4 regions of the Pseudomonas sp. 2 genome follow, and region 4 is predicted to be linked to each of the others. Evidence: predicted binding sites of a transcription regulator. Region 4 holds the regulator's gene; each other region holds the start of a gene.
The links. Region 4 encodes FliA, which starts transcription of late flagellar genes. Its sites were predicted from a motif close to CTAAAGTTTNNNNNNNNNNNGCCGNTAA; they were not measured.

Region 1 (7,898 bases), on a different contig from region 4:
TCGTGTAGCCCTGATCCTGGCCCACGAAGCGATTGGCTTCGGCAAATACATCCAGCGGGCCAGCCACGTCCAGAGCCTGAACGCCGGGGAACAGCACGATGGCAACGCTCTTCATCGAAACGTCTCAGCTGCTTTGCAAGGGGATGAACATATAGCTTATGGCTTCGCCTGTCTCCAGCCGCGCGCCGGCCTGTTGCAGGGATTGCGTCGCCGCTTCACCGGCCACCCGGAAGCGCCAGCCGTTTTCGCAGACGGCGGGCAACTCGCCTGTCTGGTAACGAGTAACGGCTGAGGCGAAAGCGTCCATATCGGGAAGGTAGGCGACGAAGCCGTTGCCCTTGAGCGCGGTGATGTTGATGCCCAGCGCCATGCAGATCGCCTGTTTGCGGGCGATGTCGTCGCGATCGGCCTGGCGGGAGCGCTCGATCAGGGTCATCAGTTGCTGATCCACCAGTTGCCCGCCGACGATCAGATCCGGCCCCTGTTCCCAGGATTCGGGCGGGCAGTCCTTGGCCTGAGGGCGCAGCGGGATGTGCGGATTGATCTCCATCGGGTAAATGCGGCAGACCAGCGGGCGACGTTCGTAAATGCGGCAGAGGTTATCCGCGTCAAGATTTCGGCAGCGCCCGGCGTTGTAGGCGGCAAAGGTGATGGCCACCAGCGCCTGGGCCGAACCGCTTGTGACCGGGTGTGACCTGCGTGTGGCATGGATGATTTGATCTGGCGGGACACCATAACCGTTGGCCAGAAACGCCTCGGTCAGCACGATCACCGAACCGCCGTCCGCCGCCCACTGCGCGGCTTCGGCCAGGGTCAGCGGGACGTGATGGTCGGTGCAGCATTTGCCGCAACCGACGCAGGAAAACTGAGTATTCATCGAAAGAAACGCCGCCCGCTCAAAAGAAATCAGCGCTGCGCTCTGCGGCTTTTGCGTGTCGCTGCAGGGCGCAATTCTGAAAGTGGCGGGATTTGCAGCAAGTTATGCGCCAGTAAGGTGTCTGACACAAACTGCACGGCCTAACTGGTCCCGTAGCAGCACGGCTTGCCGGCGGGAGCGTTCTCAAGGCCCACCCGCCGGCAAGCCGTGCGGCTACGGGTGATATGTGCCCGCACCTTGTGCTTATTTCTTCGGCAAGGTGCTGACGTTATCCCACTCGGTGATCAGCGCTTTCTTGTTCTTGCGGTCGTACAGACACAGCTCGGTGCCGGTCTTGTTCTTCATGAACGCCTGTTTGTACTGGCCTTTGATCAGCAGCGCGCTGTAGCCGATGCTGTCATCGAACATCGCCGAGCTGCCGGCCGGCTTGGCGTTTTTCAGGGAGCTGGCGGCCACGCAACTGTCGACCAGGGTTTTATCGAAGGCCTTCCAGGCTTCATCGCTGGAGGCGCTGGCCTGTCCGGCGACCGCAGTCAGGGCGAGTAGCAGCAGGGTGGTGGTTTTCATGGCAATCTCCGTTGTTGTCATCCGGGCAGGCGTTTGAAAGCCTGTTGGACTGACTCAACGGGGATCGAGTTCGCAACGCTGCACATAATGCATCCCTGCGCGCTCATACAGCTGCCGTGCCGCCAGATTGCTTTCCATGACCTTGAGATCGACCTGTCCTTCATGTCGCTCTGCAAAGATCTTGAACGCCTGATTCAACAAGGCTAGCCCAAGACCGCAGCGCTGTGCCCGGGGATGCACCACCAGATTGCGGATGAAGGCGCTGGTCCAGCATTGCGCGACGGCCACCACGCCCAGCGGATCCTCCACCACTAGGCACAGCGCAGGGTCGAATTCCGGGTCGGTCTGAAAGCCTTGCAGCCACGTGTTGAAATCACCGACATGGCCGCCGCCCAGTTCAGCGCCCAGCGTGAACAGCTGGTGAATGGCGACGGCGTTGTCGTCGTTGAACGCCAGCAGATGCGTCGAATCTGGCCAGACAGCCGTGGGGACGGGGTGGCGCAGATCGCGGCGCATCAGCCAGTAATGGCTGGCCGATGCGTCGTGCGGGCCGGGCCTCAGATGCCCTGGGCCTCGACCGTACGTGCGGCTTCGATCAAGCATCGCGTGAGCTCGGGTGAGGAGAACTTGGTCAGCACTGCGTTGGCGCCGGCGGCCTTGGCCTTTTCGGCGTTCATCGCGCTGTCCAGCGAAGTGTGCAGCAAGACGTACAGCTGCTGGAAGTCCGGGGTCTCGCGCAGGGTGCGGGTGAAGGCATAGCCGTCCATCTCCGACATCTCGATGTCCGAGACCACCACATTGATCTGCTGCGCGGTGCCTTGCAGATCGAGCAGGTGGTCGATGGCTTCGCGGGCACTGCGCGCGGTGTGGCAGTCGATCCCCAAGTTGCGCAGGGTCAGCACCGACTGCTGCAGCGCGACCTGGCTGTCGTCGACGATCAGGATGCGCGCCTTGTTCAGCACCTCGACTTCTTCCGGGCTTAGCTCGGCAGGCTCCGGTGTCACCTGCATCGGTGCGATGCCGTGGATGACCTTCTCGATGTCCAGCACCTGAACCAGTGTGCCGTCGACCTGGGTCACGCCGGTGATGAACGACTTGTTGCCCGAGCCGAACGGCGGCGGGCGGATGTCGGTGGTCAGGCAATGGACGATCTTGCTCACCGCCTGCACGTGCAGGCCCTGCTTGGAGCGGCTGACATCGGTGACGATCAGGCAGCCACCATCGGGGTCGAGCAACGGGCGCTCGCCGATGGCACGGCTGAGGTCGATCACCGACAGCGAATTGCCGCGCAACGTGGCCACGCCTTTGACGTGCGGGTGCGACTCGGGCAGCCGGGTCAGGGGAGGGCAGGGGATGATTTCACTGACCTTGAGCAGGTTGATCGCCATCAGCTTTCCGCTGCGTAACGTGAACAGCAGAAGCGAAAGGGAATCTGCACGGACGTTTTTGGACATATGAACCTTCTGTGATGCGGTGTCTGGCTGGCGCATCGGGAGGCGCGAACAGCTGTCGATGACGGTTTATCGACCCGGCGATTGCAGGCTTTAGCGTTTTCGGCCCGCTGTATGCGCGGTGGGGGTGATTCTGGCTGGAGTCATAAAGACCTGTGTGGAGTCTTTATGACCGCAAGCGGCTGTTGGTCAAAATGACAAATTTTAAGTAGGTTGTTGATTTATAACGAGATATTTTCTGGCACGGATCCTGAAATAACGATAGCAGTCCTTACCCATCGAGTCTCAGGAGTCCATCATGTTGAATGCTTCGGATCGTGCCATCGTCAAATCCACTGTTCCCCTGCTGGAAAGCGGTGGGGAAGCGCTGACCACGCATTTCTACAAGAAGCTGCTGCAGCGCTACCCGCAGGTCCGCCCGCTGTTCAACCAGGCCCACCAGGCCAGCGGCGACCAGCCTCGCGCCCTGGCCAACGGCGTGCTGATGTACGCGCGCCACATCGATCAGCTCGAGCAGCTGGGCGATCTGGTGGCCAAGATCATCAACAAGCACGTGGCGCTGCAGATTCTGCCTGAACACTACCCGCTGGTGGGCGAGTGCCTGCTCGAAGCGATCCGCGAAGTGCTGGGCGCCGAAATCGCCACTGACGAAGTGATCAACGCCTGGGGCAATGCCTACGGCCAACTGGCGCAGATCCTGATTGGGGCCGAGGAAGGCATCTACAAGGACAAGGAACTGGCCGCCGGCGGCTGGCGTGGGGCTCGCGCGTTCAAGGTCGTGGGCAAGGTGCAGGAAAGCGCCGAGATCACCTCGTTCTACTTCGCCCCGGCCGATGGTCAGGCGATCCTGGACTTCACTCCTGGCCAGTACATCGGCATGCAGCTGTTCGTGAATGGTGAAGAGATTCGCCGCAACTATTCGCTGTCGGCGCGGGCCGGCAATGGCCAGTACCGCATCAGCGTGAAACGCGAGCCTGGCGGTCGCGCCTCCAACTTCCTGCATGATCAGGTGCAGGTGGGTGACAGCATCAATCTGTATCCGCCTGCAGGCGACTTCACGCTGTCCCACAGTGACAAACCGCTGGTGCTGATCAGCGGCGGCGTCGGAATCACCCCGACGCTGGCCATGCTGCAGGCGGCGCTGGACACTCAGCGTCCGATCCACTTCATTCACTGTGCGCGCAATGGTGCGGTCCATGCCTTCCGCGACTGGATCGAGCAACTGGCCGCGCAGTATCCGCAACTCCAGCGCTTCTACTGCTACACCGAAGACGACGGCGTGAGCCCGGCGGCCCATGCAGTCGGCCTGCTCGACCAGGCGCGTCTGGAACAGTGGCTGCCAGAGGATCGCGATCTGGATGCCTACTTCCTCGGTCCGAAAGGCTTCATGGCGGCGATCAAGCGCCAGTTGAAGGCGGCAGGCGTGCCGGACAAGCAGGCCCGTTACGAATTCTTCGGCCCGGCTTCGGCGCTGGAGTGATCCATCTGCGACAAATAGACGCATGCTTCTATATATAAGGAAGAGGTGCGACGTCATGACCCTGCGGCAAAGCGTCGCACGCTTCTATATATAAGGAAGGAGTCGGCCCGGGTGTCTGTGGATTGTTGCGGATTTGCTTAATGTTCGGGTAATGCCCCTGTGTTCACCATCTGCACCGGCGCGCGCCCGCGACGATGGTAGAATTGCCGGCTTTCCGGGCAACCGGGCACGCGACACCACAGATCTGAATGGACACCCAATGCAAAGGGCATGTGAATGACTGACGAGATGATTTACCTGCGGCGCGAAAAACAGTTCCTGGTTCTGCTGGGCATCATCTGCCTGGCGCTGATCGGCGGGGCGCTGTACATGCAGGTCGTGCTCGGCGAGGCGCCATGCCCGCTGTGCATCCTGCAGCGCTACGCCTTGCTGTTCATCGCCATCTTCGCCTTCATCGGCGCAGCGATGCCCGGGCGCTTGAGCCTGACCATCTGTGAAGCGCTGGTGACCCTGAGCGCCGTGGGCGGGATTGTTGCAGCGGGGCGTCATGTCTGGATTCAGACCCATCCGACCGAAAGCTGCGGCATCGACGTACTGCAGCCGATCGTTGATGGCTTGCCGCTAGCATCGTGGTTTCCCCTGGGTTTCCAGGTCGCCGGCTTCTGCGAGACGCCATATCCGCCAGTTTTCGGACTTTCGCTGGCGCAGTGGGCACTGATCGCTTTTGTTCTGACGGTAATTCTGGTACCGGCGGGCATCATCCGCAACCGGATGAAAGCGCGTTGATTACAGGATGTTGCGTAAAAAACCGCCTCGAATTCCTCAAGAAATCTGGGGCCATACCGACAGAATTGGGTGCGACATATGAGCGCATTCTTACAGAATGGGAAATTAACTGTTGCGCAATAACTCATAGTCAATAAAACTTTACGTATCTACAATCGCCCCCACTTAACGCCCCTCCGCCCCTGGCGGTCGCGTAAATCGAGGTCAGAAAGCGTTTTTACGCCTTTGTAGACGCCGTTTGGATGGCCTCATGCGTCAAGTTCTGAATGTCTGCGCCAAGGGATTTGGTCCGCAATGGCAGTTGCCACCATTCGAATAAGAAACCACAGCAAAACCGGAATTGTTACGAGGCCACAAGCTTCCTGACAGGCCCCTGTTCAATCCAAGAATTTGCCAGCACCTGGCAGGGTGAAGTGTTGGCGGTCGAAACCCAACTGCGATGCGAAAGCTGCTTTTAGAGGTCGTGAGATGAGTAAAAAAAGGTACCCCAGATTGTTTGGCTTCTTGGCCCTTTTCAGCATGCTCCTGCTCAGCGGGTGCGATTACACCTTGCTGGATCCCAAGGGCCACATTGGCATGCAAGAGCGTGATCTGATCATCACCGCAACTCTGCTCATGCTGCTGGTGGTGGTGCCGGTCATCTTCATGACCATCATCTTCGCCTGGAAATACCGCGCCTCGAACAAGAGCGCTACCTACACCCCTGACTGGGCTCACTCGACCAAGATCGAACTGGTCGTCTGGCTGGTGCCCCTGGCCATCATCATCGTGCTGGGCTACATCACCTACAAGTCCACCCACGCGCTGGACCCCTACCGTCCGCTTGAATCCGACGTCAAGCCTGTGACCATCGAAGTGGTCGCGCTGGACTGGAAGTGGCTGTTCATCTACCCGGAACAGGGTATCGCCACCGTCAACAAGATCGTTTTCCCGGCCCACACGCCGATCAATTTCCGCATCACTTCTGATTCGGTCATGAACTCGTTCTTCATCCCTGCACTGGGTGGCCAGATCTACGCGATGGCCGGCATGCAGACCAAGCTGCACTTGATCGCCAACGAAAACGGCGAGTTCGATGGTATCTCCGCCAACTACAGCGGCGCAGGTTTCACCGGCATGAAATTCAAGGCGACTGCAACCGATCAGGCTGGTTTCGACGCCTGGGTTGCCGAAGTCAAGAATTCCCCAAAACAGCTGGCATCAGCTGAGTACGAAGCTCTGGCCAAGCCTAGCGAACGTAACCCCGTTGAACTCTACTCCACGGTCACTCCGAACCTGTTCCAGATCATCATCGACAAGTATGAAGGTATGAAGCCGGGCAAGATTGTCCACGAGAAGAAAGAAGTGGCCGGTATGGAAGGGATGGACATGGGTAAGAATTCAGCTGCGCAGGCAGAGGAGTAAACGATGTTTGGTAAATTAAGTCTGGACGCGATCCCGTTCCACGAACCGATAGTCATGATCACGATCGCCATGATCGCGATCGGCGGTGCAGTGGTTCTGGGTCTGATCACCTATTTCAAGAAGTGGACCTACCTGTGGACCGAGTGGCTGACGTCGGTCGACCACAAGAAAATCGGTGTGATGTACATCATCATCGCCATGGTCATGCTGCTGCGCGGCTTTGCCGACGCCATCATGATGCGTTCCCAGCTGGCCCTGGCCACTGAGGGTTCGCCCGGCTACCTGCCGCCTGAACACTATGACCAGATCTTCACCGCTCACGGTGTGATCATGATCATCTTCATGGCGATGCCGTTCTTCACCGGCCTGATGAACATCGTTCTGCCTCTGCAGATCGGCGCTCGCGACGTTGCCTTCCCGTTCCTGAACTCGCTGTCCCTGTACCTGCTGATCTCCGGCGTGGTGCTGGTCAACGTGTCCCTGGGCGTCGGCGAATTCGCACGTACCGGTTGGGTTGCCTATCCGCCGCTGTCCGAACTGGGCTATAGCCCGGGCGTGGGTGTTGACTACTACATCTGGGCCCTGCAGCTATCGGGTCTGGGTACGACACTGACGGGCGTGAACTTCCTGGTTACCGTTCTGAAGATGCGTACTCCTGGCATGAAGCTGATGGACATGCCGATCTTCACCTGGACCTGCACCTGGGCCAACGTTCTGATCGTGGCTTCGTTCCCGATCCTGACCGGCACCCTGGCGTTCCTGACTCTTGACCGTTACCTGGACTTCCACATCTTCACGAACGAGTTGGGTGGTAACCCGATGATGTACGTGAACCTGTTCTGGGCATGGGGTCACCCTGAGGTTTACATCCTGATTCTGCCGGCCTTCGGTGTCTTCTCCGAAGTCATCTCGACCTTCACCGGCAAGCGTCTGTTCGGCCATCACTCGATGATCTACGCATCGGGCGCGATTTCCGTACTGGGCTTCATGGTCTGGCTGCACCACTTCTTCACCATGGGGTCGGGCGCAAGCGTCAACGCCTTCTTCGGCCTGGCGACCATGCTGATCTCCATCCCGACCGGTGTGAAGCTGTTCAACTGGCTGTTCACCATCTACCAGGGCCGTCTGCGCTTCACCGCGCCAGTCATGTGGACCCTGGGCTTCATGATCACCTTCTCCATCGGTGGTATGACCGGCGTTCTGCTGGCTATCCCGGGTGCCGACTTCGTTCTGCACAACAGCCTGTTCGTGATCGCGCACTTCCATAACGTGATCATCGGTGGTGCGGTATTCGGTTACATCGCTGGCTTCGCGTTCTGGTTCCCGAAAGCGT
Region 2 (7,898 bases), on a different contig from region 4:
ACCACTGCGCGGCTGGCTCTGAATACGCTGGATCAACTCGCCCAGCGACTTGATGCCCTGCTGCTCCATCAGCTTGTTCAGGCGACTGGAGACCAGGTACTGCTTGTTTTCACCCAGCAAAATGCCACAGGCTTTTTCCAGGAAGACCCGGAACTGCTCAAAATCCAAATTACCTGTAGACATGCCGCCTCTCAAATCATGTGAACAGCCACCAGGGAAAGCCCTGCTCAGCTGATATCTGCCGCCCTGATACGATCAACCACGCGGGCCGCCAGATCGTCCGGCCGGAACTTGGCCAGGAAATCGTCGGCACCGACTTTCTTCACCATCGCCTGGTTGAACACGCCGGACAACGAAGTATGCAAGATAATGTGTAGCTTCTGCATGCGCGGATCGTTGCGGATCTCTGCAGTCAAGGTGTAGCCGTCCATCTCCGGCATTTCAATGTCGGAGATCATCATCAGGAATTCTTCTTCCGGTTTCTTGCCCTCGTCCACCAGCTTGCGCAGGAATTCGAGCGCCTGACGACCGTCGTTCAACGCCGTGACTTCAACCCCCACCGTCTGCAAGCAACGGGTCACCTGCTTACGCGCCACCGAAGAGTCATCCACCGTCAGCACACGCAGCGACAGCGCCTTGTGCGCGACTTCTTCGGTCACCACGCCTGCGGAAATGTTTTCCGACACCGGTGCCACCTCGGCGAGGATTTTCTCCACGTCGATGATTTCCACCAACTGGTTATCGATGCGCGTCACTGCCGTGAGGTAGTGATCGCGCCCGGTCCCCTTGGGTGGCGGATGAATGTCTTCCCAGTTCATGTTGACGATGCGTTCGACCGAATGCACCAGAAAACCCTGAATCTTGGTGTTGTACTCGGTAATGATCACGAACGAATTGGCGATGTTGGCCAGAGGCGCAGCCCCGGTCGCCATCGACAAGTCGAGAATCGGAATCGTCCCGCCACGAATATTAGCCACTCCGCGCACAATCGGACTGGATTTGGGCATGAGGGTAAGTTTTGGGCACTGAAGCACCTCTTTTACCTTGAACACGTTGATCCCATACAACTGCTTGCCTTCCAGCCGGAACAGCAACAGTTCAAGGCGGTTCTGCCCTACCAGTTGAGTGCGCTGGTTCACTGAATCCAAAACACCAGCCATGCACCACCCCTCCCAAAACGACCAGTCGCGCACTGCCCTGACGGCAAGCGGCACGGCCCTTGCTATTGACCTGTCATGAACTTGCCAATGACAGTATCTCGACACTTCTACACCGCGACCCGCAGCCTTTATAGCGTGGTGGTCGCGCTGTGTCTGCTCGGCGTCGCAAACGCGGCCCGGGCGGACAACGTAACCCTGCCTGAACAACTTATCGGCGCTACCCAGGGCTTTCTTGAATTCACCGTAGAAGACTATCTGGCGACCAGTCAGACCCAGGGACGCTACGAGATCGAAGTCAAACAGCTCGACCCGCGCCTGCGCATGCCGCATTGCGACAAGGAATTGACAGCCTCGCTGGAAAACTCGGCAACGCCCATCGGCCGGGTGACGGTCAAGCTGCGCTGCGAAGGCTCCTCACCGTGGACGGTGTTCGTGCCTGCGCAGGTACATCTGTTTCGCAATGTGGTGACCGTGGTGCGGCCGATGAAGCGTGATGCGATCGTCTCGTCCGGCGACGTGGCCCTGCGCGAGCGCGACGTGGGCCTGCTGGGGCAGGGTTTTCTCGATTCGCTGGATCAGGCGATCGGGCAGAAAGTTGTCCGACCAACGGTCATCGACCAGATCCTCACCCCGGTGCATCTGGAGCAACCGCAGATGGTCCACAAGGGCGACCAGGTGGTGATCACCGCGCGCAGTGGGGCCATGAGCGTGCGCATGCCCGGTGAAGCCCTGGCTGACGGTGGCCTGAACGAGCAGATCCGGGTCAAGAACCTCAATTCCAAGCGCGTGATCAAGGCCAACGTGGTCGCCCCCGGGCAAGTCGAGGTGCCTATGTAAGGCGCAGGAATCTCTGGCGCTACGCTTGCGCTTTTTCTACACTCGGAGCCAGTCCGGCCTGTGCGAAGTCGACTCGAGACTGTTTTCGCATTGGCCCTAAAGTTATTCCGGGTCTAGCCGAAACAAAGGCAAGCGTCCTAGAACCCAGAGGTTTTAATCATGGTCATCGACTTCAGTCGTTTGAATAGCTCCACTGCCGTAGGCGGTACTTCGCGTACCGCCAACACCAAGGAAACCAGCAAGACCGAAGCCCCGGCGACGGCCAGCACTTCCCAGAGCGTTGACGGCAGCGGCGAGAAAGTACATTTGAGCAGCGAAGCTCAACAGTTGCAGAAGATCACTGATTCGTTGCGTGATCAGCCCACCGTCAACAGCGCCCGCGTGGCCGAGTTGAAGCAGGCTATCGCCGACGGCAGCTACAAGGTCGACAGCAACCGCGTTGCCAGCAAACTGCTTGATTTCGAAGCCCAGCGCTAGCCCCCGGTCCGCGCAGGGGCTTCTGGACGCTTGAATCCCAGGGCATGCGATGCAAGACACTACATTGCTTCAACTGATCACGGACGATATTGCGCCGACCCGGCATCTGCTGGACATCCTGAAGGCCGAGGCACTGGCGCTTCACGGACGCAATATGGTCGAAATGGAACACATCCTGGCGCAGAAACAGGCGCTGGTGATCGTGCTCGAGCAGCATGGACGCCGACGCAGCCAACTGATGAGCAGTCTGGGCCTGCCCGCCAATCGCGCGGGACTCGAAGAAGTGGCCAAGCACTCCGCAGTCGGCGAAGCACTGTTGAAAGCGGGCGACGAATTGAACGCGCTGATGACCGAATGTCAGGCCGCCAACGAACAGAATGGCGCACTGATTCAGCTGCAGCAGCTGACCACGGCTCAACAGCTGCGCATCCTCAACGGTGGCGATACACCCACGCTGTATGACAGCCGGGGTTCGACTGCCGGAAAGATGAGACCGCGTCCGCTTAGCCAGGCGTAAGTTCTTGTATCAAGACGTGCGACATGATGGCAAACTGCCTGCGCCGCACGTTGTCGTTTTTTGCCTGGAGATGGATTAACCGTGAATGCCTTAAGCGCGGAAGATGTTCCGCAGCCACCAAAGGTACTGAACACGCCTTTGGAAATTGCCGCCAACCTGCGGCTGCTGATGGAAAGCCATGATCCCTTGATCATCACCTTCCATGAGCGCAGCCAGCGTTTCCAGAGCTACGTCATCGAAGTCGACCGTGACAACAACGTCATCGCCTTGGATGAAATGATTCCTCGCGATGGCGAGCGCTTCATGGCCAATGGCGAAGCGTTCCGTGTCGAAGGCTTCCACGATGGCGTGCGCATCGCCTGGGAATGCAAGGCACAGATGACCATCATCGAGGACCCGCACAGCTATCGCGGCCCTCTGCCTGAAGAAGTCATTTATCACCAGCGCCGTAACGCCTTCCGCGCAGCCTTGAAGCTGGCCTCGCTGGTCGACATCGAAGTCGGCGGCGAGAAGCTCAAGTCGCCGTTGCGCGGCAAGCTGCTGGATATCTCGGCCACCGGCTGCAAGCTGCGTTTCGACGGCGACTTCTCCGAGCGCATGCAGCTGGGCCAGGTCTACGACCGCTTCATCGCGGCCCTGCCCTTCGGCAACATGACCACCTCGGTCGAGCTGCGCTACCTGCACTTCGAAGAGAAGATCAACACCACCTTCGCCGGCGTGCGCTTCCACAACATCAGTGGCCTGGTGCAGCGTCAGGTCGAGCGCTTCGTCTACCAGCTGCAACGCGAAGCGCGCCGCTTCGACAAAGACGACGATTTCTGATCGACCGACATCAGCGACCGCTCTGTGGGAGTGAGCTTGCTCACGAAACGCGCCTCTTCAGCCATCTGTTCAAGAACTGAAATGACGCATTCGTGAGCAAGCTCACTCCCACAGGTGTTTTTGCCTGACAGTCACTCTTTACAACGGCCGATCCACGCCCACATCCCGCGCATCGTCTGCCGGCTCGCCATTGACCTCCTCGACCACGGCTACCGGCCGTACAACGCCTTCGCCTGACGGCAGAACCCGTTCCTGTACCTCCTCGGTCGCCGCCTGCGCTGGCGCTTCTGGTGCAGGTGATCCCGCCTCTGCGGCGTTCTGCATCTGATCCTGCACCACCTGTTCATCCACACGCGGGTCGAGTGCGACCACCAGTGGCGAGCTGGCCATGCTTTCGGGCATGGCCACGTGGTGCAGCGGCGCGTCCTGCACCTGGTGCAGGTTGGTGACGGCTTTGGGACGGATGCGCAGCACCAGGATCAACGCGACGAAGCAGACGAAGGCGTAGAGCATGTTGCTGCCGAACTGCTTCATCAGCACACCGGCCACCAGCGGCCCGATACTGGCGCCCACGCCGTAGGTCATCAGCAGCATGGCCGTGAGGGACACGCGGCGCTCGCCCTCGACGTGGTCGTTGGAGAACGCCACGGCCAGCGGGTACAGCGCAAATTGCAAAAGCGAGGTCACGAAGCCCATGGCGAAGACCACTTCCATCGGCAATCCGGGGAAGATCGCCAACGGCAACGAGGCCAGCACCAGAAACCCGGCAAAGCCGCGAATCAGCTTGGCGCGGTCATAGCGGTCGGAAATCCTGCCCAACGGCCCCTGCACCAATAATCCCGCGCCAATGCAGCAGGCCATGAACAGACCGACGTGGTCGGTGGACAGCCCCTGCTGCGCAGCGAACAACGGTGCCAAGCCATAGAACGAACCAATGATCAGCCCCGCGCTGAGCACCGTGGTCAGCGACTGTGGCACCCGCCGCATGAAGAACAGCGGCTCCAGCGGTGCCGGGCGCATCGGCGCCGGGTGAATGCTGCGGGTCATCGCCACTGGCACTAGGCACAGCGCAAAACACATCGCGACCAGCATCAGCAATTCAGGCCCCAACTGCGGATGGATCACCAGAATCAGCTGACCCAGCACCAGCCCCAGATAGGACGCGATCATGTAGCCGCTGAACACCAGCCCGCGCTGCTTGGGCGAGGCCTGTTCGTTGAGCCAGCTCTCGATGACCATGTACTGGCACATCATGCCAAGGCCCACGATCATCCGCAGGAATATCCAGGCTGGCACAAAGTTGATCAGGCCATGCCCGAGCACCGCCGCGCCGACGATCCCGGCGCAGGTGGCGTAGGCGCGGATATGCCCTACCCGGCCGATCAGCCGGTGGCCGACCTTGCCGCCCAGTGCCAGCCCCACGTAGTTGGCAGCCATCAGCGCACCGACCCACAGCCCGTCGACATGATCGGCGGCCAGGCGCAACGCAAGATAGGTACTTAACAGGCCCGAACCGATGAGCATCATCAGTGAGGCGAAATACAGCGCTCGAAAGGATTTCCAGATTTGGCGCATCGACTTTCCAAAAACGGAAATCCTCATCCATGGAGGATTTCCGAAACGCGGTTTTTAAGCCTGGGAAACAGGGTGTGTAAAAACGTCACGAGCGAAGGTAATACAAGGCAAAAACAGGCGGAAAAGCGGAGTCTAGGGGCTCTAAATGAGCATTTTCCGCCTGTTTTTAACGCAGTAGTACCGAGCGCAGTAGTTTTTACACATCCTGGGCCAAGACTCGGCGTTCCCAGGGAGTAATTTCGTTGAAGAAACTGGTCAGTTCCAGGGTCTTCGACGCGATGTAGCCTTCGATGAACTCGGCCCCGAACAGTTCCTTGGCCAGCCCACTGCGTTTCAGACGCTCCAGCGCCGCATGCAAGGTGCAGGGCAGCGACAGATGATCCGGCACGGCGAATTCTCCCTGAATCGCATCCGTTGGCTCAAGCTGCTGTTCGATTCCATAAAGCCCGGCTGAAAGACTAGCTGCTATGGCCAGATATGGGTTGGCATCTGCGCCGGGCAGACGATTTTCCACGCGCCGGGCCACTGGTGCGCTGGCCGGGATGCGCAGGCCCGCGGCACGGTTGTCGTGGGACCAGCAGGCGTTGTTAGGCGAGGCGAACGGATGGCACAGGCGCTGATAGGAATTGACGTTGGGCGCGAACAGCGCGGTGAAGTCCGCCATGGCCGCCTGCTGGCCGCCGATGAAGTGGCGGAACGCCGCGGTGGGTTCGCCCTGGGCATCACTGAAAATGTTTTTCCCGGTGGCGCTGTCCACCACGCTCTGATGAATGTGCATCGAACTGCCCGGCGTGTGTGCCAGCGGCTTGGCCATGCACACCACGGTCAGGCCGTGCTTGAGCGCTACTTCCTTGAGCATGTGCTTGAACAGGAAGGTCTGGTCGGCGAGCAGTAGCGGGTCGCCGTGCAGCAGGTTGATCTCGAACTGGCTGACGCCCATTTCATGCATGAAGGTGTCGCGAGGCAGGCCCAGCGCTGCCATGCATTTATAGACTTCGCTGAAGAACGGCCGCAGGCCGTTGTTGGAGCTGACGCTGAACGCCGACTGGCCATCCTCGCGACGCCCGTCCAGCCCCACCGGCGGCTTGAAAGGCTGGTTGGGATCACTGTTGGGGGCGAAGACAAAGAACTCGAGTTCGGTGGCTACCACCGGCGACCAGCCATGGCGGGCATAGCGGGCGATGACCGATTTGAGCTGGCCACGGGTCGACAGATTCGACGGCTCGCCGTCCAACTCATCAGCGTCGCAGATCGCCAGTGCGCGAGGCTCGTCGCTCCAGGGCAGGCGATGGGTCTGCGCGGGGTCGGCCACCAGCGCCAGATCGCCGTCGTCGCTGCCGTAGAACTTCGCGGCGGGATAGCCGCCCATGATGCACTGCAGCAGCACCCCACGGGCCAGTTGCAGGCGGCGGCCTTCCAGAAAGCCCTCCGCCGTCATGACCTTGCCCCGTGGCACGCCGTTAAGGTCCGGGGTGACACACTCAATTTCATCAATGCCCATCAATCGCTGCGCGAGTGAATTGTGGCCATCGCTACTCATGACTCAAGTCCTTTATTTTTATGCAGGGTTCTTATGCCCGCCGCGGCGCCGCGCAGCGAGGCGTACAAAATAAGCGTCGGGCGTTCAAAATATCAAGCGCCTTGACGCCGTGCCCGGATCCGGCGAGGTTTGGCTGACTTATTGCTTTACGCGAGTATTGTGCGCCTGCCGTCATATTCATGGCGGCAGCGCCCCACAGGCTCATCGGGTTGAGCTGCAACTTCGAAACAGCGACACCCGTCGTGTTTCCCGCATCGGATATGAAAATGGAATCTCAACGCCTGGTCAGCGTCGTCATCGCAGTCGGCAAGACCGATTTTCTCGACGCGGCATTGCGCAGCGTCATGGATCAGACCTATCAAGCCATTGAAATCGTGGTCTGCGACGACACGCAGGCGGGCAGTGTACACAGTATCCTGAGCCTCTATTCGGGCAGTGGCAGGTCAATCCGTCACGTGTCCAGCGCACATCACCAGGGCTTGAGCGCTTCATTGACACAGGCCGTTGCCTTGGCCGGTGGCGAATACATCAAGTTCCTGTCGGACGATGCAGTCCTGGCCCCGGACAGCATCGCGCAACTGGTTCACGCCCTGGAAGCGACGCCACAGGCAAGCCTGGCCGCCGGTGCGCGCCAGTGGATTGACGAGTTCGATCAGGTATTGCCCGACAATCTGCAGACCAGACTGCGGTTCGTCAGCCCTCAGGCCATGCACGGTCCGGACGTTGTGGCCTTTCTCGGCGAGTTCACCTGCAATTTCATTGGCGAGTTGAGCGGCGTCCTGTGTCGGCGCTGCGATCTTGTGGCCCTTGGGGAGCACCTGTTTTCCCTCAAGGGCGAGGCGCTCGATGATCTGGCCGACCTTGCGATGTATGTCCAGCTGCTGCGCCACGGTGATCTGGTGCTACTCCCCGCGCTGCTGAGCAGTACCCGCATCGCCCCGCGTAACCTGACCGATCAGGGGATCGAAAC
Region 3 (7,898 bases), on a different contig from region 4:
TCCACTGGTGGTACGGGCACACCAGTTTGGCGACCTTGCCTTTTTCCTTGGTGCACAGACGCGAGCCACGGTGGCGGCAGACGTTGTGGAAGGCGTTGACCGAACCGTCCGGGCTGCGCACGACCAGGATCGGGTTCTTGCCGATCTGCAGGGTCATGAAGTTGCCCTTGGCCGGAATCTCGCAGGTCATGCCCGCGATCAGCCATTCCTTCTGAAAGATTTCCTGCATGTCGATTTCAAACAGCCGCTCATCGCTGTAGAAAGGCTGCGGCAGCGAATAGGTGCGCTCGCGGGTCTGCAGCATTTCGGCAGTGGCCTTGCGTGCCGGTTCCAGCGGATCGCCCAGACTCAGCGTTGTAGTGACGTCCATCTTTCAAGTCCTCAGACCGCGATTTGAGCGATCTACGAATGTGGCTAATTACGGTTGTGTTTTGGAGCTGGCACGCGAGGCGACGGTGTTTTCTGTCGCTCATGCTTATGGGTAAAAAATCTGTATCGAATTAGCGGCGAGTGTGGAGCGGGGCGCGACGCGAACCTTATCCATGGGCGACATGGCCGATTCCGTTGACGACTACGCAGCCCCTATAGACCGGGCCTGGTCGCCATAAGTATGTGAATGTCGCTGATAGGTAAATACGCGGTTCGGCGCATACGCAGAATCGCCACCATAAGAAGCCGACAGTCGGCTGTGGAGAGTGAGCATGTCCCAGAATTTCCTCAACCCGGTCAACACCCAGACCTGGGCCAATGGTCGCCACCTTGTGCGGGTCGTCAAAGTGATCCAGGAAACCTGGGACGTGCGCACCTTTTGCTTCATGGCCGACCAGCCGATCCTGTTCTTTTTCAAGCCGGGTCAGTTCGTCACCCTGGAGCTGGAAATCGAAGGCGTGCCAATCATGCGCTCCTACACCATCTCCAGCTCGCCATCGGTGCCCTACAGCTTCTCGATCACCATCAAGCGCGTACCGGGCGGCAAGGTCTCCAACTGGCTGCACGACACCCTGCACGAAGGCCAGGAGTTGGCGGTCCACGGGCCGGTCGGGTTGTTCAACGCCATCGACTTCCCGAACCCGAAAATCCTCTATCTGAGCGGCGGCGTGGGCATCACCCCGGTCATGTCCATGGCTCGCTGGTACTACGACACCAACGCCAACGTCGACATGGTGTTCGTCCACAGCTCGCGCTCGCCCAAGGACATCATCTACCACCGTGAACTGGAGCAGATGGCGTCGCGCATCAACAATTTCTCGCTGCACATCGTCTGTGAGAAACACGGGCTGGGCGAGCCGTGGGCCGGGTATCGCGGTTACCTGAACCAGAAGATGCTGGAGCTGATGGCGCCGGACTTCATGGAGCGCGAAGTGTTCTGCTGCGGCCCGACGCCGTACATGAATGCGGTCAAGCGCCTGCTGGAAGCCAACGGCTTCAACATGGCCCAGTACCACGAAGAATCCTTCGGCGCGACGCCACCGGAAGCCCGCGCCGACGCCGTGGAACACGCCGAGCAGGCCGCCGAGGCACCAGAGGTCGACGTCTCCGAACTGCACCAGGTGGAATTCACCGACACCGGCAAGAGCATCCGCGTGGCACCGGGCGAAACCGTCCACGCTGCCGCCGCCAAGCTTGGCCTGATGATTCCCAAGGCCTGCGGCATGGGCATCTGCGGCACGTGCAAGGTGATGAAGCTCAGCGGCGAAGTCGAGATGGAGCACAACGGCGGCATCACCGACGACGACGTGGAAGAAGGCTACATCCTGTCGTGCTGCAGCATTCCGAAGGGGGATGTGCGGATCGAGTACTAATAGCCGCCCATAAAAAAGGGGGAATGCACGTTTGCGCATTCCCCCTTTTTTGTCTGGGCTGATTACAACCGGAACCGCGCCACCATGCCGTTCAGATCCACTGCCAGGCGCGACAGCTCGTTGCTGGCTGCGCTGGTCTGGTTGGCGCCGGTGGCCGACTGGGTCGACAGGTCGCGAATGTTGACCAGGTTGCGGTCCACTTCGCGGGCAACTTGCGCCTGTTCTTCGGCGGCGCTGGCGATGACCAGGTTGCGCTCGTTGATTTCCACCACCGCAGAGTTAATGGTGTCCAGCGCCACGCCTGCGCCCTTGGCGATGTTCAGGGTGGACTCGGCGCGCTCGGTGCTGCTGCGCATGGAGTTGACCGCCTGTTCGGTGCCGCCCTGGATGCTGCCGATCATGCGCTCGATCTCGCTGGTCGACTGCTGGGTGCGGTGGGCCAGTGCGCGAACTTCGTCGGCGACCACGGCAAAACCACGACCGGCCTCGCCTGCCCGCGCGGCTTCGATGGCGGCGTTGAGTGCCAGCAGGTTGGTCTGGTCGGCCAGACCGCGGATCACGTCCAGCACCTTGCCGATGTCGCGGGATTCGTCGGCCAGGTTGCCGATCAGGGTCGCGGTGCTCTGTACGTCGCCGCTCATGCGCTCGATGGCGCTCACGGTTTCCTGAACCAGATCGCGACCGTCGCTGGCCGAGGTGGTGGCGTTTTTCGAGGCTTCCGAGGTGCTGACGGCGTTGCGCGCAACTTCTTCGACGGCGCTGGTCATCTCGTTGACGGCTGTGGCGGCTTGCTCGATTTCGTTGTTCTGCTGCGACAGGCCGCGGGCGCTTTCGTCGGTCACCGCGTTCAGCTCTTCGGCCGCCGAAGCCAGCTGAGTGGCGGATCCGGAGATGCGTTGCAGCGTATCGCGCAGCTTGGACTGCATTTTCAGCATGGCGCCCAGCAGGCGGCCGGCTTCGTCAGAGCCGTCGACGGTGATGGTGCGGGTCAGGTCGCCCTCTGCTACTTCTTCAGCGGCCTTGAGCGCCGCGGCGATGGGCCGGGTGATGCTGTTGGTCAACAGCCAGGCGAACAGCAGCGTCAGTGCAGTGGCGATGATCAGCAGGGTCACGACCATGGTGAAGGCGGTCGAGTACTGATTCGACGCGTCCTTGTTGGTGTTGTTGAGCTGCTGGGTGTTGATCTCCACCAGCTTGCCCAGGACTGTGTTCATCTGATCAGAGTTGGTCTGCAGGTCGGCGCCCAGCAGGGTGGCCAGCTCGTCGAGCTTGTTGGCGCTGCTCAGGGCTTTCATGCGGTCTTCAAGTGCACGGTAGTCGTTGAGCAGTTTGACGTACTGATCGTAAGTGGCCTGTTCCTCGGGAGCGACGATCAGTTTGACGTAGATGGCGCGGGCTTCCTCGATCTGCCGATTGCGCATGGCCAGCAGTTCGACGGTCTTGGCCAGGGTTTCCGGCTCGCGGTTGAGCATCAGGCGATACGACAGCACGCGCAGGCGGATGCTGCCTTCGGTAAGCCGGTCCAGCGACTTGATGCTGGGCATGCTGTTGGTGGCCATGACTTCGGTGGCGTCGTTGATCTTGCTCATCTGCATCAGCGCGAAGACGCCGAGAATCAGCATCAGCAGGCCGATGATGGAAAAGCCGAGGAATGCGCGGGGCGCAATGTTCATATTACGTAGGGACATGACGGTTCCTGACAGGCCGCAATCCATGCGAGACGAAATGATAATGGTGGGGAATGCATGACTTATCGGTCGCGCATTCGCAGACTTGAACCCATTGGTCCATTGCGTGCGTTTATGTCGCAGGTGGCCTATCTGACGAACAGCAGGAACAAGAGGGCGAAAACGCAGTCAATCAGGTCCGTTATGCGTTTGCGCAATTGAAGTGAACGAAGTGCTTTTTTGCTCGGTGTTGCGGCGTAAATGCCCTGATTTCACTGGTAGCCGAAGTCGCTTTTCTTTATCGTACGCGCCCTTTGAAATTTGCCTGAGAAATCAAAATGTTGGAAGCATCCCTAAGCCAGTTGGAAAAGCTCGTCGCAGACCTCGTGCAGCAGAATCAGGAGCTGCAGGCCACGAACGCGCAACTCACTGAAGAGTTGCAGAAGGCCAGGGATGACAACGACAGCCTGCAACTGAGCCTGCTGGAGCAGGAAGAGAAGCAGGGCGCCACCGCAGCCCGCATCCAGGCTCTGGTGGACCGTGCGACCAGCGTTGGCGCGGTCGGCGCATGATCCTCGATCGCGACACCACCAAGGTCATCTCCATCCTGGGCAATGACTACACCATCAAGGCGCCGGCCGGACAGGAACAGGCGCTGATGGACGCGGTGACCATGCTCAAGACGGCCCTGTCGGAAACCAAGCGCAGCTACCCGACTCTGATCGGCGACCGCCTGCTGGTGCTGGCGGCGCTGAACCTGTGTTCGAAGCAGGTCGAGTTGCAGCGCCAGCACGCCGAAGAGTTGAGCCGTTATGAAGAGCAGGTCAGCGCGACGGTCGAGGTGATCGAGAAGACCATCGCGCAGGGGTGAGGTTCTGACGCCGACCCCGTGCGTTTCACGTGACTGTGGGAGTGAGCTTGCTCGCGAATGGGGTGTGCCAGTCGGAAGATACGTCCCTGACACACCGCATTCGCGAGCAAGCTCACTCCCACAGGATTGGAGTTGGGTCTTGGCCTGAGTCAGGCCCCCATCACCAACCGGATATCCGCCGCCAGCTCCCGCACGCGGGCTTCTTCGGTGTCCCACGAACACATGAACCGCGCGCCGCCGCTGCCGATGAAGGTATAGAAACGCCAGCCCTTGGCCGTCAGCGCCGCGATGGCCGCTTCCGACAGTTGCAGGAACACGCCGTTGGCCTGCACCGGGAACATCAGCTCGACCCCCGGAATGTCCTTCACCAGGCTGGCCAGCAATTGCGCGCAGCTGTTGGCGTGGCGCGCGTGTTTGAGCCAGGCGTCGTTTTCCAGCAGGCCGACCCAGGGCGCGGACAGAAAGCGCATTTTCGACGCCAGTTGCCCCGCCTGTTTGCAGCGATAGTCGAAGTCTTCGGCGAGCTTGTGGTTGAAGAACAGGATCGCCTCGCCTACCGCCATGCCGTTCTTGGTGCCGCCGAAGCACAGCACGTCGATGCCGGCTTTCCAGGTCAGCTCGGCAGGGGTGCAGCCCAGATAGGCGCAGGCGTTGGCGAAGCGGGCGCCGTCCATGTGCAGGTTCAGGCCCAGTTCCTTGCAGGTGTCGCTGATCGCCTTGAGTTCTTCAGGCAGGTAGACGCTGCCCACCTCGGTGGCCTGAGTCAGGGTCACGACCCGCGGTTTGGGGTAATGAATGTCGGCGCGCTTGAGCGCGACTTCACGAATCGAGTCGGGCGTGAGCTTGCCGTTCTCGCTGCGCGCGAGCAGCAGCTTGGAGCCGTTTGAGAAAAATTCCGGCGCGCCGCATTCGTCGGTCTCGACGTGAGCGGTTTCCGAGCAGATGACGCTGTGGTAACTCTGGCACAACGACGACAGCGCCAGCGAGTTGGCCGCCGTGCCGTTGAAGGCGAAGAACACTTCGCAGTCTGTTTCGAACAGCTGACGGAATTGATCGGCGGCGCGCGCTGTCCACTGATCGTCGCCATAGGCGCGTTGGTGGCCATGATTGGCTTGCTCCATGGCCGCCCAGGCTTCGGGGCAGATTCCCGAATAGTTGTCGCTGGCAAACTGCTGGCTTTGGTCTGACATGGCCGGTTCCCTGTAGTCGAAGGCAGCGACTGTAACCAAGATTTCATGGTTTGGTCTTGCTTTGTTGCGTCACAAAAATTCAACCAGAACGCGGAGTGAGATGAGCCAGGCAAATTTGATCGTGCATCCGGTCCGCGACCGCACCCTGGACCTGCTCAAGTGGCTGGCGATGCTGAGCATGGTGCTGGACCACTTGCGCTATGTCGGCTGGTCGGTCGATTGGCTGTACGTGCCGGGGCGCCTGGCGTTCGCCTGGTTCTGCCTGGCCATCGCAGCGAATGTGCGGCGGGCGATGACCCAGGCGATACGGCCTTCGCCGGACTGGAAATACCTGCTGTGGCTGGCGGTGTTTTCGCTGATCGCCGAGCTGCCCTACCGCCTGTACATGGCCGGTGACGTGACGACGCTCAATGTGATGCCGACGCTGGTGCTCGGCCTGCTGGTAGCGCAAGGGGTGGCCAGCCGCGCCTGGCCGATGCGGATCATGGGCGTGGCTGCGCTGGGAATGGGTGTCGCGTTTGCGCCGCATCTGATGTTCGGCGCCTTCGGCGTGTTGCTGCCCACGGCATTTTTTCTGGTGATGCGTGGCTCGCTGTGGCTGGCGGTGTTGCCCGGCATCGTGTGTTTGTTGAGCAACGAATGGCCGAAGATCATCGACGGCATGCTTTGGGGCGATCCGATCTCCATCGGCGCGCTGCTCACCTGCCTGCTCGGGCCGTGGTTGGGGCTGGGCCTGTTGCGCTGGCGTACCCTGCGGCGCGTGTGGCCGATGCGGCGCTGGGCGTATGTGATTTATCCGGGGCATTTTTTGCTGTTGTACGGCCTGCGCATGCTGATATCGCACCCGTAGCAGTCCGGCTTGCCGGCGAATGCGTCAGATCAGGCAATGCAACATTGAATGACACACCGCATTCCTCTGTGGGAGCGAATTCATTCGCGATGCGATGGTCCAGGCGACACATCCCGATGCCTGAACGATCTTTCGCGAATGAATTCGCTCCTACAGGTCTGCATCATCCGGGTGTAGACAAACCGCCATCACGCCCCGTATCTTCCGCACAGGCCACCGCAGTGGCCAGCGTCGCTCGGACGGTTCCGGGCGCTTACGTCTTCAGAGGCTCCACATGGCAGACCAAGGTTCGCCGCGCCGCTTTGCGCGCATCGATCGACTCCCCCCTTACGTGTTCAACATCACTGCCGAGCTGAAAATGGCAGCTCGTCGTCGTGGTGAGGACATCATCGACCTGAGCATGGGCAACCCCGATGGGGCAACTCCACCGCATATCGTCGAAAAACTGGTCACCGTCGCCCAACGTGAAGATACTCACGGCTACTCGACTTCGCGTGGCATTCCACGTCTGCGTCGGGCGATTTCCAGCTGGTACAAGACTCGCTATGAGGTCGATATCGACCCGGAAAGCGAAGCCATCGTCACCATCGGCTCCAAGGAAGGGCTGGCGCACCTGATGCTCGCCACCCTTGACCAGGGCGACACGGTGCTGGTGCCCAACCCCAGCTATCCGATCCACATTTATGGCGCGGTCATCGCCGGTGCCCAGGTGCGTTCCGTGCCGCTGGTGCCGGGCGTCGACTTCTTCGCCGAGCTTGAGAAAGCCATTCGCGGCTCGATCCCCAAGCCGAAGATGATGATCCTGGGCTTCCCGTCCAACCCGACCGCCCAGTGCGTCGAACTCGACTTCTTCGAGCGCGTCGTGGCGCTGGCCAAGCAGTACGACGTGCTGGTAGTGCACGACCTGGCCTACGCCGACATCGTCTACGACGGCTGGAAAGCCCCGTCGATCATGCAGGTGCCGGGCGCCAAGGACATCGCGGTGGAATTCTTCACCCTGTCCAAGAGCTACAACATGGCGGGCTGGCGCATCGGCTTCATGGTCGGCAACCCCGAGCTGGTCAGCGCCCTGGCGCGGATCAAGAGCTATCACGACTACGGCACCTTCACCCCGCTGCAAGTGGCGGCGATTGCTGCGCTGGAAGGCGACCAGCAATGTGTGCTCGACATCGCCGAGCAATACCGCCAGCGCCGCAACGTGCTGGTCAAAGGCCTGCACGAGCTGGGCTGGATGGTCGAAAACCCGAAGGCTTCGATGTACGTCTGGGCCAAGATCCCCGAGGCCTATGCACACATGGGGTCGCTGGAATTCGCCAAGAAGCTCCTGGCCGAGGCCAAGGTCTGCGTGTCGCCGGGTGTCGGTTTCGGTGAGTACGGCGACGACCACGTGCGCTTTGCCCTGATCGAGAACCAGGACCGGATTCGCCAGGCTGTGCGGGGGATTCGCGGGATGTTCAGGGCTGATGGTGTTTTGGGCTCCAAAAGCTGACCTGTAAAGAGTGTGCATCGCTACTCGTG
Region 4 (7,898 bases):
AAGTAACTCGACGAAGTCGAAACAGATCTGACGTTAGGAAGAGCGCTCTTGACCTTGATCTTGACCTTGACCTTGATCAGACCCGACAGCAGCCTGAGCCAGACACAAATCGGCAAACCAAAGGAAATATGTCGACCCCGACACAAATCTGTATAGTGGCACTATGATATTTTTCAGGCTTTCCAAGAGTTGGACAGGTTTTTGCAACACCTGCGCTACAACGCCTCTGGCGTCAAAAGTTTGGTTTAACGCGCAGGTAGACAATCGGTGGATCGCTCTCAATTAATCACAAACGCACGCTCTGGACTGGCCGGCCTGGGTCGTGGTCAGTTGGGCGTGCCGTTGTTGTTGCTGGTCATGCTGGCAATGATGATGTTGCCGATGCCGCCGTTCCTGCTGGACGTGTTCTTCACGTTCAACATCGCGCTCTCCATCGTCGTGCTGCTGGTCTGCGTCTACGCATTGCGACCGCTCGACTTCTCGGTGTTCCCCACCATTCTGCTGGTCGCCACGCTCCTGCGCCTGGCGCTCAACGTCGCGTCCACCCGCGTGGTCATGCTGCATGGCCAGGACGGCCACGCCGCTGCCGGTAAGGTGATCCAGGCCTTCGGTGAAGTGGTGATCGGCGGGAACTACGTGGTCGGTATCGTGGTGTTCGCGATCCTCATGATCATCAACTTCGTGGTCGTGACCAAAGGTGCCGGTCGTATCTCCGAGGTGAGCGCGCGTTTCACCCTCGATGCGATGCCCGGCAAACAGATGGCGATTGACGCCGACCTCAACGCCGGCCTCATCGATCAGCCGGAAGCCAAGCGCCGCCGCCTGGAAGTCGCCCAGGAAGCCGAGTTCTACGGCTCCATGGACGGTGCCAGCAAGTTCGTGCGCGGTGATGCCATTGCCGGTCTGTTGATCCTGTTCATCAACCTCATCGGCGGCATGCTGGTGGGTATCCTGCAACACAACATGACCTTCGCCGACGCCGGCAAGGTGTACGCCCTGTTAACCATTGGTGACGGTTTGGTGGCGCAGCTGCCATCGCTGTTGCTGTCGACCGCTGCGGCGATCATGGTGACCCGTGCGTCCGGCTCCGAGGAGATGGGCAAGCAGGTCAGTCGCCAGATGTTCAACTCGCACAAGGCGCTGGCCGTGTCTGCGGCGATCATGATCGTCATGGGTCTGGTGCCGGGCATGCCGCATTTCTCGTTCATCAGCCTGGGGCTGCTGGCGGCGGGTGGTGCGTACCTTTTGTGGAAGAAACAGAACCAGGTCAAGCTCGCGGCCATCGCCGAGGTCAAGCGCCAGCAGGATCTGCTGCCGTCGCCGACCCGTGCCCAGGAATCCAAGGAGCTGGGCTGGGATGACGTGACGCCGATCGACATGATCGGCCTGGAAGTGGGCTATCGCCTGATTCCGCTGGTGGATCGCAACCAGGGCGGGCAGTTGCTCGCGCGGATCAAGGGCGTGCGCAAGAAGTTGTCGCAAGAGTTGGGCTTCCTGATGCCAACCGTACACATTCGCGACAACCTGGACCTGGCGCCGAGCGCGTATCGTCTGACCCTGATGGGCGTGACCCTGGCCGAAGCCGAGATTTATCCGGATCGCGAGCTGGCAATCAACCCGGGTCAGGTATTTGGCAGCCTCAACGGCATCAATGCCAAAGACCCGGCGTTCGGTCTGGAAGCGGTGTGGATCGAAATCAGCCAGCGCGCCCAGGCGCAGTCGCTGGGTTACACGGTGGTCGATGCCAGTACCGTAGTGGCCACTCACTTGAACCAGATTCTGTACAAACACTCACATGAATTGATCGGGCACGAAGAAGTCCAGCAGTTGATGACCCTTTTGGCCAAAAGCTCGCCGAAACTGGCCGAGGAACTGGTCCCGGGCGTGCTCTCGCTGTCGGCGCTGCTCAAGGTGCTGCAGGCGCTGCTGGCCGAGCAGGTGCCGGTGCGCGACATTCGCAGCATCGCCGAAGCCATCGCCAACAACGCGGCGCGGAGTCAAGATACCGCCGCATTGGTGGCGGCGGTGCGGGTCGGGCTGTCCCGTGCAATCGTGCAAAGCATTGTCGGCATTGAGCCGGAGCTGCCTGTCATCACCCTTGAACCAAGGTTGGAACAGATATTGCTCAATAGTCTGCAGAAGGCAGGACAGGGTCAGGAAGAAGGCGTTCTGCTCGAACCGAGCATGGCTGAGAAACTTCAGCGCTCGTTGATCGAGGCAGCGCAGCGTCAGGAGATGCAGGGTCAGCCGGTAATTTTGTTGGTCGCAGGTCCGGTTCGCGCCATGTTGTCCCGCTTTGGACGCCTGGCAGTGCCGAACATGCATGTTTTGGCTTATCAGGAAATTCCTGACAATAAGCAAGTCACCATCGTAGCGACTGTCGGGCCGAACGGCTGAGGTAGTGAGTCATGCAAGTTAAGCGTTTTTTCGCCGCCGATATGCGTCAAGCCATGAAGCTGGTTCGTGATGAGCTGGGCGCTGAAGCCGCCATCATCGGCAACCGGCGGATCGCCGGCGGTGTGGAACTGACAGCCGCGCTGGACTACAAACTGTCCGCGCTGGCCCCGCGCGTGCCGAACGTGGAGCTCGAAGACGAGCTGCGCAAGACCCAGTCGCGCATCGTCACCGCGCAGGCTGAACTGACAAGCCGCAGCGAGCTGGACAGCGTTGCCAATCGCCAGCTGTTCTCCGGCATTGCCATGGATGACAGCAACAAACAGATCGAGCCGACCCTGGACGAGCCGTTCCGCCCGTCGATCCACGCCGCCATCGCGGCGGATCGCGCAGAGCGTGCCGAGCGCGCGGCGGCTGATCCTGGCATCAGCCAGCGTGCCTACGATTCGATGCGTTCGGAATTGAACGGCCTGCGCGAACTTCTGGAAGTCCAGCTCGGTTCGCTGGCCTGGAATCAACTGCAAGGCAGCCGTCCGCAGCAGGCCAACCTGTGGCGTCGTCTGCAACGCGTCGGCCTGTCCGGCCCGCTGTCGCGCGACCTTCTGAACATGGTCCCGGATGTCGATGACCAGCCCCACGCCTGGCGCATGTTGCTGGCGCACCTGGCACGCATGATCGTCACGCCAGAGGTCGAGCCGCTGGAAGAGGGTGGGGTGATCGCCATGGTCGGCCCTGCCGGAATGGGCAAGACCACCACGCTGGCAAAACTTGCGGCCCGATATGTGTTGAAATACGGCGCGCAAAATATCGCGCTGGTGAGTATGGACAGTTTCCGCATCGGGGCTCAGGAACAGCTCAAGACGCTGGGCCGGATCCTCAATGTGCCGGTGACCCATGTCGACCCGGGCCAGTCGCTGGCTCAGGCGCTGGAGCCGCTCTTGCGCAAGCGCGTGGTGTTGATCGACACCGCCGGCCTGCAGGCGAGCGACCCGGCCCTGCGTCTGCAACTGGAAAGCCTGGCAGGGCGCGGCATCAAGGCGCGCAACTACCTGGTCCTGGCGACAACCAGCCAGAAACAGGTGCTGACTGCGGCCTATCACAGTTACAAGCGTTGCGGCCTGGCCGGGTGCATCCTGACCAAGCTGGACGAAACCGCAAGCCTGGGCGAAGTGCTCAGCCTTGCCGTGACACACGAATTGCCCGTGGCCTATCTGACCGATGGCCCACGGATACCGGATGATCTGCATCTGCCACGCCGGCACCAGCTCGTAAGCCGAGCGGTGAGTGTGCAGATGCAGGAGGAGCCTAGCGAGGAAGCGATGGCGGATATGTTTGCGGATCTTTATCACAGCACCGGCAAGCGCGCGGGCTAGGTTAAGGAAAATGACATTGGAAAATACCTGCATCGATGGTCTGCCAGGCATTGTTCAGTCACTGAACGTGCAGCCCGAAGTGTGGCTTAGGTCTAAGCAAGACAAGGTAAAAAATTAACATGGGCAGCATGCATCCCGTTCAGGTTATCGCGGTGACTGGTGGCAAAGGTGGCGTAGGCAAGACCAACGTGTCAGTGAACCTCTCGCTGGCACTGGCCGAGCTTGGGCGTCGCGTGATGTTGCTGGACGCCGATCTGGGTCTGGCCAACGTCGACGTATTGTTGGGCTTGACCCCTAAACGCACCCTGGCCGACGTCATCGAAGGCCGCTGCGAGCTGCGCGATGTCCTGTTGCAGGGGCCAGGCGGGGTGCGCATCGTGCCGGCCGCTTCCGGCACCCAGAGCATGGTGCAACTGACGCCTGCCCAGCACGCTGGCCTGATCCAGGCCTTCAGCGACATCGGCGACAACCTGGACGTGCTGGTGATCGACACCGCTGCCGGGATCGGCGAGTCGGTGGTCAGCTTCGTGCGCGCGGCCCAGGAAGTGCTGCTGGTGGTCTGCGACGAACCGACCTCGATCACCGACGCCTACGCGCTGATCAAGCTGCTCAACCGCGACTACGGCATGAACCGCTTCCGCGTGCTGGCCAACATGGCCCAGAGCCCGCAGGAAGGGCGCAATCTGTTCGCCAAGCTGACCAAGGTCACCGACCGCTTCCTGGACGTCGCGCTGCAGTACGTGGGCGCCGTGCCGTACGACGAGTGCGTGCGCAAGGCCGTGCAGAAGCAGCGCGCGGTGTACGAGGCGTTTCCCCGTTCCAAATGTGCGCTGGCGTTCAAGGCCATCGCGCAGAAAGTCGATACCTGGCCGCTGCCGGCGAACCCGCGTGGCCATCTGGAATTTTTCGTCGAGCGCCTGGTTCATCAGACCAGTGCAGGGCCAGTGTCATGACTGCAAGTGGCTATCGCATGTACAGCAAATCATCCAGAGATTCCCAGTACGAGCTCATCGAGCGCTATGCCCCGTTGGTCAAGCGTATCGCCTACCACTTGCTGGCGCGTCTGCCGGCCAGTGTGCAGGTCGAGGACTTGATCCAGGCGGGGATGATCGGCCTGCTCGAAGTGTCGACCAAATACGACTCGACCAAGGGCGCGAGTTTCGAGACCTACGCCGGCATCCGCATTCGTGGCGCGATGCTCGACGAAGTGCGTAAGGGTGACTGGGCGCCGCGCTCGGTTCACCGCAATACGCGCATGGTCAGCGACGCGATTCGTGTGATTGAAGCAAAAACCGGCCGTGACGCTAAAGATCACGAGGTTGCTGCCGAACTTCAGATGAGCCTCGACGATTACTACGCGATTCTCAATGACACACTGGGCAGTCGCCTGTTCAGCTTCGACGACCTGTTGCAGGACGGCGAGCATGAAGGGCTGCACGAAGACGGCGCGAGCCAGTCGCTGGAACCGTCCCGCGATCTGGAAGACGAGCGTTTTCAAGGGGCGCTGGCCGATGCCATCGCCAACCTGCCCGAGCGTGAACGCCTGGTGCTGGCGCTGTACTACGACGAAGAGCTGAACCTCAAGGAAATCGGTGAAGTCCTGGGCGTCAGCGAATCCCGGGTCAGCCAGCTGCACAGCCAGTGCGCCGCCCGTTTGCGCGGCCGCCTGAGCGAGTGGCGCGCACGTTGATTTAACCCGCGCAGGCCAGTGTGCCTGCGTGCTGAATGCAAGACCGGCTGTGCAAGATGTGGGTGCAACAAAAGGCAAGGCAGGAGCCGGTGGGATCGGATCTTTGAAGATTCGTTTCGCTGCGCCTGTTACTTGTCGATTCGAAAACCCGTCACTGTTATTCGTAAAGCCGCTCGCCGGTATTGATTGAACGCGCGTCCAGGGGCTGGGCGCGTTAAAGACTGCTTGGAGGTCGAATTGGACAAGAACATGAAAATCCTCATCGTTGATGACTTCTCAACGATGCGGCGGATCATAAAAAACCTGTTGCGTGACCTTGGGTTCACCAACACGGCCGAAGCAGATGACGGTACCACCGCATTGCCGATGTTGCAGGCGGGCGGTTTCGATTTCCTGGTCACGGACTGGAACATGCCGGGCATGTCGGGCATCGACCTGCTGCGTCAGGTGCGCGCCGATGAGCGCCTGCGCCACATGCCGGTGCTGATGGTCACCGCCGAAGCCAAGCGCGAGCAGATCATCGAGGCCGCACAGGCCGGTGTTAACGGTTACGTCGTGAAGCCATTCACCGCCCAGGTGCTCAAAGAAAAGATCGAGAAGATATTCGAGCGCGTCAATAGCTGATGTCCGCTGCGAGGGCGCTATGGATCCTAAAGAATCGACAATGGGTGACTTCGAGTCGACCCTGAAGAAACACGCACAAGAGCTCGTCGCCAGCCTTGAAAAAGGCAAGTTCGGCGACGCCGTGCAACTTATCCATGAGCTTAATCAGACCCGGGACCGCGGCCTGTATCAGGAAGTCGGCAAGCTGACGCGCGAGCTGCACAGTGCAATCGTCAATTTCCAGATTGACCCGCACATGCCGCAAGCCGAAGAAGTGTCGCAGATCACCGATGCCACCGAGCGCCTGTCGTATGTTGTGCGCCTGACCGAAGGCGCGGCCAACAAGACCATGGACCTGGTGGAGCAGAGCACGCCGTTGATGAACGGCTTGAGCGAAGACGCCAAGGCCCTGAGCGCCGATTGGGGACGCTTCATGCGTCGCGAGATCGGCGCCGAGGAATTTCGTGATCTGGCCCGCCGTGTCGAAGGTTTCCTGGCGCGCAGCGAGAAGGAGAGTCATCAGGTTGCCAGCCACCTGAACGACATCCTCCTGGCCCAGGATTATCAGGACCTGACCGGCCAGGTGATCAAGCGCGTGACTACGCTTGTGACCGAGGTCGAGAGCAATCTGCTCAAGCTGGTGCTGATGGCCAGCCAGGTGGATCGCTTTGCCGGGATCCAGCACGATCAGGAAGTGTTCCGTAAGCAAAAAGAGCAGGAAAAACTTCATTCCAAGGGTGAAGGTCCGCAGATTCATGCCGATAAACGTGAAGACGTCGTATCCGGTCAGGATGATGTAGACGATCTGCTATCCAGCCTCGGATTCTGAATTCCCGCGAGTGGATTCAAGCCCCGGGTTCTATGTGAAAGTGGCTGCTGGATCGCGCGCCAATGCCTCGACGAAGGCAATGCGCGCGAACCTGTGACGCAGCCTCTGGATCGGTTTGACGGTTAATTTTAGGAGCACCCCCAATGAGCTTCGGCGCCGATGAAGAAATCCTTCAGGATTTTCTGGTAGAGGCCGGCGAGATTCTCGAGCAGTTGTCCGAACAGTTGGTCGAGCTGGAAAGCCGGCCGGATGATGCGGATCTGCTCAATGCCATTTTTCGCGGTTTTCACACTGTAAAAGGGGGCGCTGGCTTCCTCCAGCTCAACGAGCTGGTTGAATGCTGTCACATCGCTGAGAACGTGTTCGACATCCTGCGCAAAGGTGAGCGCCGGGTCGATGCCGAGCTCATGGACGTCGTCCTGGAAGCGCTGGACACCGTCAACAGCATGTTCGGCCAGGTGCGCGAACGCTCCGACATCACGCCGGCCACGCCCGAGCTGCTCGCGGCATTGTCGCGTCTGGCAGAGCCTGCGTCGGCCGATGAAATCGCGGCCGCGCCTGCACCGGCTCCGGTCGTTGAGGAGGTGGCCGAGGCTGCATCCGACGACATCACCGATCTGGAATTCGAACAACTGCTGGACTCGCTCAATGCGGTCAAGGCCGAGGCGGCGGGTGCTGCCGTGTCGGCGCCGGTTGCTCCGGCTGCGCCAGCCGCTGCGGCCGATGAAGCGGCCAGCGACGAAATCACTGACGCCGAATTCGAGTCGCTGCTCGACCAGTTGCATGGCAAGGGCCAGTTCGCCGTAGACGCCGTCGTGCCTGTAGCCGAGGCCGCACCGGCGGCGACGCCTGCGAGCGACGAAATCACCGACGACGAATTCGAAGCGCTGCTCGATCAGCTGCACGGCAAGGGCAGTTTCTCCCCGGATGCCGGCGCGCCAGCTGCAGCGCCTGTGGCAGCCGCCAGCGAACCTGCGTCGGATGAAATCACCGACAACGAATTCGAAGC

Region 1: AC1MEK_RS06140 (chemotaxis protein CheW) is a predicted target of FliA. The motif match lies at 2,965-2,992, and genes of this name have one in related genera.
Region 2: flgM (flagellar biosynthesis anti-sigma factor FlgM) is a predicted target of FliA. The motif match lies at 2,094-2,121, and genes of this name have one in related genera.
Region 3: AC1MEK_RS15455 (methyl-accepting chemotaxis protein) is a predicted target of FliA. The motif match lies at 3,553-3,580, and genes of this name have one in related genera.

Annotation. Positions count from the first base shown of each region.
Region 1 is NZ_JBWXNG010000003.1:137,381-145,278, forward strand. Features, by position in the region: gene AC1MEK_RS06120 (GlxA family transcriptional regulator) at 1-115, opposite strand, end outside; gene AC1MEK_RS06125 (YkgJ family cysteine cluster protein) at 125-877, opposite strand; gene AC1MEK_RS06130 (hypothetical protein) at 1,121-1,444, opposite strand; gene AC1MEK_RS06135 (GNAT family N-acetyltransferase) at 1,499-1,960, opposite strand; gene AC1MEK_RS06140 (chemotaxis protein CheW) at 2,002-2,898, opposite strand; gene hmpA (NO-inducible flavohemoprotein) at 3,194-4,375, shown strand; gene AC1MEK_RS06150 (disulfide bond formation protein B) at 4,652-5,161, shown strand; gene cyoA (ubiquinol oxidase subunit II) at 5,630-6,565, shown strand; gene cyoB (cytochrome o ubiquinol oxidase subunit I) at 6,569-7,898, shown strand, end outside.
Region 2 is NZ_JBWXNG010000031.1:919-8,816, forward strand. Features, by position in the region: gene cheR (protein-glutamate O-methyltransferase CheR) at 1-183, opposite strand, end outside; gene AC1MEK_RS29470 (chemotaxis protein CheV) at 228-1,160, opposite strand; gene flgA (flagellar basal body P-ring formation chaperone FlgA) at 1,236-1,997, shown strand; gene flgM (flagellar biosynthesis anti-sigma factor FlgM) at 2,157-2,474, shown strand; gene AC1MEK_RS29485 (flagella synthesis protein FlgN) at 2,524-2,991, shown strand; gene AC1MEK_RS29490 (flagellar brake protein) at 3,073-3,813, shown strand; gene AC1MEK_RS29495 (MFS transporter) at 3,952-5,388, opposite strand; gene AC1MEK_RS29500 (glutamine synthetase family protein) at 5,585-6,826, opposite strand; gene AC1MEK_RS29505 (glycosyltransferase) at 7,195-7,898, shown strand, end outside.
Region 3 is NZ_JBWXNG010000008.1:137,101-144,998, forward strand. Features, by position in the region: gene gbcA (glycine-betaine demethylase subunit GbcA) at 1-370, opposite strand, end outside; gene gbcB (glycine-betaine demethylase subunit GbcB) at 702-1,802, shown strand; gene AC1MEK_RS15455 (methyl-accepting chemotaxis protein) at 1,865-3,490, opposite strand; gene AC1MEK_RS15460 (hypothetical protein) at 3,808-4,041, shown strand; gene AC1MEK_RS15465 (cell division protein ZapA) at 4,038-4,340, shown strand; gene AC1MEK_RS15470 (threonine aldolase family protein) at 4,490-5,530, opposite strand; gene AC1MEK_RS15475 (TraX family protein) at 5,631-6,380, shown strand; gene alaC (alanine transaminase) at 6,655-7,869, shown strand.
Region 4 is NZ_JBWXNG010000016.1:68,865-76,762, reverse strand. Features, by position in the region: gene flhA (flagellar biosynthesis protein FlhA) at 268-2,397, shown strand; gene flhF (flagellar biosynthesis GTPase FlhF) at 2,409-3,767, shown strand; gene fleN (flagellar synthesis regulator FleN) at 3,887-4,720, shown strand; gene fliA (RNA polymerase sigma factor FliA) at 4,717-5,457, shown strand; gene AC1MEK_RS23120 (chemotaxis response regulator CheY) at 5,707-6,081, shown strand; gene AC1MEK_RS23115 (protein phosphatase CheZ) at 6,101-6,889, shown strand; gene AC1MEK_RS23110 (chemotaxis protein CheA) at 7,033-7,898, shown strand, end outside.